One region of the Brevundimonas sp. MEB006b genome, then DNA from elsewhere that is predicted to be linked to it. Evidence: riboswitches for the same ligand, from Rfam matches in the RefSeq annotation. Region 1 holds a riboswitch; the other holds the start of a gene.

Region 1 (4,386 bases):
TTTGAGCCCGACAGCGGCACGACCAACGTCCGCAACACCCGCTCCAGCCATTGGCGCGCACATCTGTCGCCGGCATCTCGATGCCTGGTCCCATTCACAGCCTTCAGCGAGCCGGGCCGGGACGCGGCCGGAAAATACCGCCCCGTCTGGTTCAGATTGGCCGGGGACGACCCCGAGCCCCTAACCTTCTTCGCCGGCATTCACCTTCAGGCCCACACAAGCGTGCGCAAGGTTAAAACCGGCATGGAGACGATCGACGTCTTCGCCTTCCTGACAACCGAACCCAACGCGGAGGTCGGCGCGGTTCACCCCAAGGCCATGCCGGTGATCCTGACACAGCCCGACGAGATCGAGGCCTGGATGACGGCGCCGTGGGAGACGGCCAAGGCGCTTCAGCGCCCGCTGCCCGACGGCGCTCTGTCAGTTATCGACGCCTGAACCGCGTAAAAACTCTGGCAATTGCTTAAAGACGATCCGGTCCTGTCCTCGCGGTCGACACAAGGTCTGCGGTCAACGAATCAGGCGAAAGGCCCCAGCGTACGAGCGCCGCGTCGAACACGGTCGGGTCGGCCGCCACGGCGGCGAACAGGGTCATCGACGAGCGGAATTTGAGGTCATCGGGCGATCCGAACAGCTGATGCACCGAAGCCGCCGGCGCTGTGGTCGCGCTCTGGGCGGCGCGGATGAGACGCGCCCCTAGAACGGGATGCAGCAGATAGGCTTGCGCCTCCGCGAGCGATCCGATGCCATAGAAGGCAGCCGTCGAAGACCGTCCCAACGACCGGGCCTGGGGGAAGACGAACCACATCCAGTGGCTTGTCTTGCGACCCGCCGCGAGCTCGGCCATCGCCGTTTCGAACACGGGGTCTTGAGCTAGGACGAAACGGTCGAGTGCTGGGGTCATTCGCCCGCCTCGCCCAGACTGGTGAACCAGTCTGCATAGGGGGTGTTTCGCGCCATGTGTCGATTGAAATCCGGTGAGCCGTCGGTCCACCAAACCGGCCCCCGCTCCCCCAGTCCCACCTTGGCCTTATCGACGCTTCGCCGCGCTGCGGCCAGCGAGTCTGTATCCTCCGCCGCCAGCGCCGTCCGCACCGCCCGCCGCGCCGACATCAGATCATGTACCAGTTCTTCCCTCGCCTCCGCCGACAAAGCTGGGTTGGAGCACCGCCACAGCCGCCCTCGCACCACGAAATAGCGGCCGTCTGGAGTCGTGGGGTATCGGGGAGACTGCGTCATCGTCGAGCTAACGCGCAGCGGGCCGCATGGGCGCCGCCCACAGGGTCCAGGCCTATGAGTAGTTAGGCTAGCGCGATCTGCGGACTTGACAGAAACTTTTTGAACCAAGGCGCCTCATCTCCACCAAACCGTCGAGGATTTGTGATCGTTATCAGCGCACAAGCTAGCAACTCGTGCGCTTCGCCCGTGCCTTCGCGCAGCCTCAGTATTGTCGAACGACGAACTTCCCGGCGGCGTCTATGGCAGACCGGGGATCTAAAGAGATGCTGTTCAATATTTGATATACTCGTGAAGCGGTGACCCCGGAAAGCTGAATAGCGTGAGCGGTGCTGCAAGCCGCAGAAGACATAAGGATATCCTTATGGGTTTCTTGACTTCGGCGTCGGGTGCGCGTCTCATGAGGCGGTCGAGGTTCTGCGCGTCGCTTCCGGGCGACGCGGAGCTAAGAGGGAAGCCGGTGTGATGCCGGCGCTGCCCCCGCAACTGTGAGCGGCGAGCCGAAGGTCCATTTCGTGTCACTGACGTCTTCGGACGTTGGGAAGGCCGGACCCGAAGCCGTGACCCGTGAGCCAGGAGACCTGCCCCGACAGATAACGTCCTCCGGCGGGGTGTCCGGTCAGGTCGCATGAACGCCGCGACGGGACGACTGCGCGCGAGCGGTCGCGCGTCCCTGTCCGCTGTCTCGCCACAGCATCAACGGCAGAGACCATGGCGAGCACCGACTTCACCTTCAGGATCAAGCGGACCGCGCTCGACGAAGACTATCGTCCCGCCGAGACGACGAGGATCACCACCAATTTCGCCAACCTGGCGCGAGGCGAGAGCCGCCGGGACAATCTGCGCAACACCCTGCGGATGATCGACAACCGCTTCAACTCGCTGGCGCACCACGACAATCCGAGGGGCGATCGCTATGCGCTGGAGCTTCAGATCGTCTCGGTCGAGATGAGCCTTTGCTCGGAGCGCGACGACGCCTTTCCGCTGATCGAAATCCTGCAGACGACGATCATCGACAAGGAGACGAACCGGCGAATCGATGGGATCGTGGGCAACAACTTCTCCTCCTATGTCCGTGACTACGATTTCAGCGTAGTCCTGCCCGAACACCTAAAGGCGCACCCGAACGGCGGCGTGCCGGACGATTTCGGCGATCTGCACGGCAAGCTGTTCCGGCACTTTCTGGCGTCGCGCGCCTATCGCGACAACTTCGCCAAGCCGCCGGTCATCTGCCTCAGCGTCTCCAGCAACAAGACCTATCACCGCACCGGCTTCGACCATCCTGTGTTGGGCCTGGAATACGACAACGACGCCTTTTCGCCGACCGATCGGTATTTCGCGAAGATGGGGATGAAGGTCCGCTACTTCATGCCACCGGGCAGCGTCGCGCCGTTCGCCCTGTACCATGTCGGCGACCTGACCGGCGACTACACCGGCCTCGAACTGGCCAGCACCATCGCCACGATGGAGACCTTCCAGAAGATCTATCGGCCCGAAATCTACAACGCCAACTCCCCTGCGACCGAGCAGTATCAGCCCAGCCTGAAGGCGCAGGACTATTCGCTGACCCGCATCGTCTACGACCGCGACGAGCGCAGTCGGCTGGCCGTCGAGCAGGGCCGTTTCGTCGAGGAGCGGTTCATCAAGCCGCACCGCGCCCGTCTCGACCAATGGTCGGCCGCCTTCGCCGCCGCCTGATCAGTTTCCAGATTTCAGAGTCTCCCCTCATGAAAACCCTTCTCCCGACCTCGACCGCCGGCAGCCTGCCCAAACCCGTCTGGCTGGCCGAGCCCGAGACGCTCTGGTCGCCTTGGAAGCTGCAAGGCGACGACCTGATCGAGGCCAAACAGGACGCCCTGCGCCTGTCGCTGGACGATCAGCGCCGGGCCGGCATCGATATCGTCAGCGACGGCGAACAGACCCGCCAGCATTTCGTCACGACCTTCATCGAACACCTCGACGGCGTCGATTTCGAGAACCGCAAGACCATGCGAATCCGCGATCGCTATGACGCCAGCGTCCCGGTGGTCGTGGGCGCCGTCAGCCGTCCGAAATCGGTCTTCGTCGAGGACGCCAAGTTCCTGCGAGCCCAGACCGACCAGCCGATCAAATGGGCCTTGCCCGGGCCGATGACGATGATCGACACCCTGTATGACGACCATTACGGCAGTCGCGAAAAACTGGCCTGGGAGTTTGCCAAAATCCTCAATGAGGAGGCCCGCGAACTGGAGGCCGCCGGCGTCGACATCGTCCAGTTCGACGAGCCCGCCTTCAACGTCTTCTTCGACGAGGTGAACGACTGGGGCGTGGCGACCCTGGAGAAGGCGGCCGAGGGACTGAGGTGCGAAACGGCGGTCCACATCTGCTACGGCTACGGCATCAAGGCCAACACCGACTGGAAGAAGACGCTCGGCTCGGAATGGCGGCAGTATGAAGAGGTCTTCCCCAAGCTTCGGACCTCCAGCATCGACATCATCTCGCTCGAGGCCCAGAACTCGCGCGTGCCGATGGATCTGATCGAACTGATCCGGGGCAAGAAGGTGATGGTCGGCGCCATCGACGTCGCGACCGACACGATCGAAACGCCCGAAGCGGTGGCCGACACCCTGCGCAAGGCGCTTCAGTTCGTGGACGCCGATAAACTCTATCCGGCCACCAACTGCGGCATGGCGCCCCTGTCGCGCCGGGTCGCTAATGGCAAGCTGCGCGCCTTGAGCGCCGGCGCCGAGATCGTGCGCAAGGAACTGTCCCGCGACCTCTACTACGGCGCGGAAAGGTGCGAGCCGTGAGGGTTCGCCTGATCGACATGGTGTTCCCCGGCGACGCCAACCACCATGGCACCCTGTTCGGCGGGGTTGGTCTGGCCCACCTCGACAAGGTCGCCTTTCTGGCCGCGAGCCGTCACGCGCGACGGGCCGTGGTCACGGCCGGATGCGAGCGGATCGATTTCGCGGCTCCGGCCCGGATCGGCGAGATGGTCGAGACGGTCGGCCGCGTCGTTCGGATCGGGCGCTCCTCTTTAGGCGTCGAAGTCGAACTGCACGCCGAAAGCCTGCTCAGCGGCGAGCGCCGCCTGTGCACGCGCGGGGCCTTCAACATGGTCGCACTGAGGCCGGCGAACGATGATAAACCGTTGGCGCCCCTCGATGA
Region 2 (4,386 bases), on a different contig from region 1:
GAAGCCGTCGCGCGCCACCGTCGAGAAGCCGCCCGAATCGTCCTGATCGCCTTCCGCCCGCACCGTCAGCGCGCCGGACAGACGGTCGCCCGTCCAGCCCAGGGTCGCCGAACCGGCGTGTTCCGGCACGCGCAGCAGGCGCGCGCCCGTCGTGCGGTCCGTCGCGTCGGTCCAGGCATAGGCCAGGGTCAGGTCGAACCCGCCGCCCAGCAGGGCGCGGCCTTCCAGCTCGAACCCGTCCGAACGCGTCTTGGCGACGTTGATATAGCGACCGGCCGAATAGGTGATCTGGTCTTCGACGTTCAGGCGATAGAGGGTCGCCCGCCCATCGAACCGACCGTCGGCCGAGGCCCAGCCCAGGGCGATCTCGACGCTGTCGGCCGTTTCCGGCTTCAGCTCGGGATAGGGCCGCGGCGCAAAGCAGAAGTCGCAGACCGCCTGGCTGACCGTCGGCGACTTGAAGCCCGTGCCGTAGGCGCCCGACAGGATGAAGCCGCCGGCCAGATCATAGGCCGCAGAGACCCGCCCCGTCGTCTTCGACCCAAAATCGTCGGTGTCGTCGTAACGCAGTCCGCCGGTCAGGTTCAGCGCGCCGACGTCGTACTGGGCCACGCCGAACACCGAGGAGATCGACAGGTCGCGCGACAGGCCCGACGACAAAGCGGCCGAGGCCTCGTTCCGCTCGACGCCGAACGCATAGTCGATGTCCTGCGCCTGACCGTTCGCCTGCCAGCGATAGGCCTGACGGTCGCCGGTGAAGGTCGAGCCGAAGCCGCCGCTGACCGAGTTGCGGTCCAGATCCGACGCCGAGACGCTGAACTGATGGTTCAGGCCGAACGCTTGGGCGGTCACCCGGCCAAAGCCCGACCACTGCTCGCTTTCCTGGGTGTCGGCGGTGTCGGCCAGCGCATAGTTCGGCGCCGGGAAGCCGTCGATATCGGCCTTGGACTTGTTCCAGCGCACCGATCCATCGACCTTGACCGCATCGGACAGGACATATCGCCCCTTGGCGCCCAGCGTCGTGCTGCGGAAGCCGTCGGCCTCGGTGTTGCCATCCGCCTCGTCTGCCGCTGAAATGCCGTCGGTGTCGAAGCGCGAGGCGTAGGCGCTGAAGGCGTAGGTCTCGTTGGCGACCCCGGCCGAGACGCGGCCGCGCACGGTGTCGAAGCTGCCGGCCTCAGCCTCGGCGCGCAGGCCGTCGATCTCTTGCGTCGTGAACGAAATCACGCCGCCGATGGCGTCGGATCCCCACAGCGACGACTGCGGCCCGCTGAGCACTTCGATCCGCGCGATATCGGCCAGTTCGAAGCTGGAGAAGTCATAGGCTCCGTTCGGCTCGGCCGCATCGTTGACCGGCGCGCCGTCGACCAGGACCAGGGTCTTGCCCGGCGTCGCGCCGCGCATCCGCACCTGGGCCACGCCGCCAAAGGCGCCCGAACGCGTCACCGACAGGCCCGGCACATCGGCCAGGATGTCGGCGGCGAAGATCGCGCCGCGCTGTTCGATGGTCTTGGCGTCGATGACGCGGGCGCCGGGCGTGTCGGCGACGATGGCCGGGATGCGGGTGGCGGTGACGATCACCTCGTCCAGCTGGGTCGCGTCCTCGGCAAAGGCAGGCGCGGCGAAGGTGACCGCAATCGCGGCCGTCGAGAGAAGAATGGAACGCTTCATTGAGCGATACCCCCGTGTTCGGTCCCGCGAATGCGCGCGAGAGACCGTCATGAGCGAACCGACCCGCCAGACCGCTTAGGGGTCTGGACGGCGCAAGGTCGGGTCGCTTCCACGGAGAAACCGCGCTGCTGTCTGGTCCCGGACAGAAGCGAGCGACGTCGGCGGCCAGGTCTCCTGGCTTGCGGGTCGTAAACCGCCGTCCTCGCCTTCCCAGTTTCCCAGTGGCGCCGGGATCGAAACCCCGGACGGACGACGCTCTCGCCGCCTACAGTTGCGGGCACAGCCACGGCGTCACACCGTGTTCCCTTAACCGCCTGACGGGCCTATCGCAGGGCCGACAAGCCTGTGCAAGAGCCGGTCAACGGCCTTGAGCCGCCGGGCGCGATCCGTCACCCTGTGGCCACATGAACGCGCCTGCCAAATTCCCCGAAAATGGGCATCCCCCGGAAATCGCCGCCTCGCTGGAAGGCGCGACGCCGTTCATGGCGCAATATCTGACAGCCAAGGCGGGCCAGCCGGACGCCATCCTGTTCTTCCGCATGGGCGACTTCTACGAGCTGTTCTTCAAGGACGCCGAGGTCGCGGCGGCGGCGCTCGGCATCACCCTAACCAAGCGGGGCAAGCATCAGGGCGAGGACATTCCAATGGCCGGCGTGCCGGTCCATGCGATGGAGGGCTATCTCGCCCGCCTGATCCGCATCGGCCACAAGGTCGCCATCTGCGAACAGCTGGAAGACCCAGCCGAGGCCAAGAAGCGCGGCGGCAAGGCCGTGGTGCATCGCGGCGTGGTCCGGGTCGTCACCCCCGGCACCCTGACCGAAGACAGCCTGCTGGACGCGCGCGGCTCCAATCGTCTGGCGGCGGTCGCGGTGCGTAAAGGTCGGGCGGCCGTCGCCGTGGTCGAACTGTCGTCCGGCGCGGTCGATTCTGTCGCCTGCGCTATCGAGGATCTGGGCGCGGCGCTCGCCGCCTTCCGCCCGTCCGAAGTCCTGGTCACCGACCGGATGTATTCGGACGAGGCGACACGTGACGCCCTGGACGGATCGGGCGGCGTGGTCCAGGCGCTAGCTGGCGCCATCGCCGAACCCCAGGCCGCGCGCGCCCGCGTCGAACGCCTGTACGGCGTCTCGGCGCTGGACGGCTTCGGCGCCTTCGAGGAGGCTGAGGTCTCCGCGCTCGGCCTCATCGCCGCCTATCTGGAGACCACCCAGGCCGGCAAGGTGCCCGCCCTGGCCCCGCCGCGCCGTCTGGGCGAGAGCGGCTTTCTCGCCATCGACCCGGCGACCCGCACCAGTCTGGAGATCGACCGCACCCAGCGCGGCGAGCGCGAGGGGTCGCTTCTGGCATGCATCGACCGCACCGTCACCTCGGGCGGCGCGCGGGCTTTGGCCGAACGGATCGCCCGCCCGCTGCGCGATCCCCTGGCCATCAACGAACAACTCGACGCCGTCGAATGGCTGCTGGAACGGCGCGATCTGAGGCGAGACCTGCGCGACGCGCTGAAGGCCTCCTCCGACATCGCCCGCGCCGTCGGAAGGCTGGCGCTTGGGCGTGGCGGACCGCGCGACCTGGCGGCCGTGCGCATCGGCCTGTCGATCGCCGAGGGTGTCGCCGGCCTGTTCGTGGGTCAGGTCGATCCTCTAACCGGCCAGCCGCGCCGCATCGCCTCGGCGCTTGACCGCCTGACCCTGTCGCCCGACGTCTCACGACTGAAGGCCGACCTGATCGACGGTCTGGTGGACGAGCCGTCACATCTGGCGCGCGACGGCGGCTATGTGCGCCCCGACTATCGTCCCGAACTGGACGCCGCCCGCACCCTGCGCGACGACAGCCGCCGCGTGGTCGCCGACCTGGAAGCCCGCGCCGTCGCCGAGTCCGGCGTGCCCTTCAAGATCAAGCATAACGCCGTCCTGGGCTATTTCCTGGAGACCAGCGCCAAGGCCGCCGAGGGCCTGCTGCGCGCCGGTCCCGACAGCCCCTTCATCCACCGCCAGACCCTGGCCAGCCAGGTCCGGTTCACCACCGTCGAACTGTCGGAACTGGACGCCAAGATCAGCCAGGCCGGTCACCGCGCCCTGGCCATCGAGGGCGAAACCTTCGAGGGCTGGCGACGCGAGGCCGCCCGCCTGGCCCAGCCGCTTCAGGCCGTCGCCGAGGCCTTGGCCGAACTGGACGCCCATGCGGCTCTCGCCGAATGGGCCCAGGAGGTCGGCGCGACCCGGCCCGTGGTGGACGACACCTTGGCCTTCTGCGTCGAGGCCGGCCGCCACCCCGTCGTGGAGGCGGCGGTCAAGGCGGGCGGCGATCCCTACACCCCCAACAACGCCCGGCTGGACGGGTCGGGCCAGGACGGATCGCGCCTGGCCATCGTCACCGGCCCGAACATGGCGGGTAAATCGACCTTCCTGCGCCAGAACGCGCTTCTGGTCATCCTCGCCCAGGCGGGCGCCTTTGTGCCCGCGCGGTCGATGCGGCTGGGCGTGGTGGACCGGCTATTCAGCCGCGTCGGCGCCGGCGACGATCTGGCGCGCGGCCGCTCCACCTTCATGATGGAGATGGTTGAGACCGCCGCCATCCTGACCCAGGCCACGCCGAAAAGCTTCGTCGTTCTGGACGAGATCGGGCGCGGCACCGCCACCTACGACGGCCTGGCCATCGCCTGGGCCACGGCCGAGGCCCTGCACGAGACCAACCGCGCCCGCACCCTGTTCGCCA

The links. A riboswitch is a leader RNA that binds a small molecule or an ion and turns the genes downstream of it on or off. The one in region 1 is predicted to bind cobalamin.
Region 2: another riboswitch for cobalamin. It lies ahead of QRN13_RS01120 (TonB-dependent receptor plug domain-containing protein); the one in region 1 lies ahead of QRN13_RS13010 (DUF1852 domain-containing protein).

The regions. Positions count from the first base shown of each region.
Region 1 covers NZ_JARVRL010000009.1:713-5,098, reverse strand. The annotation lists gene QRN13_RS13025 (SOS response-associated peptidase) at 1-438, shown strand, start outside; gene QRN13_RS13020 (DUF1810 domain-containing protein) at 464-904, opposite strand; gene QRN13_RS13015 (hypothetical protein) at 901-1,239, opposite strand; cobalamin riboswitch at 1,632-1,839, shown strand; gene QRN13_RS13010 (DUF1852 domain-containing protein) at 1,948-2,934, shown strand; gene QRN13_RS13005 (methionine synthase) at 2,964-4,025, shown strand; gene QRN13_RS13000 (acyl-CoA thioesterase) at 4,022-4,386, shown strand, end outside.
Region 2 covers NZ_JARVRL010000001.1:233,987-238,372, reverse strand. The annotation lists gene QRN13_RS01120 (TonB-dependent receptor plug domain-containing protein) at 1-1,671, opposite strand, end outside; cobalamin riboswitch at 1,818-2,025, opposite strand; gene mutS (DNA mismatch repair protein MutS) at 2,154-4,386, shown strand, end outside.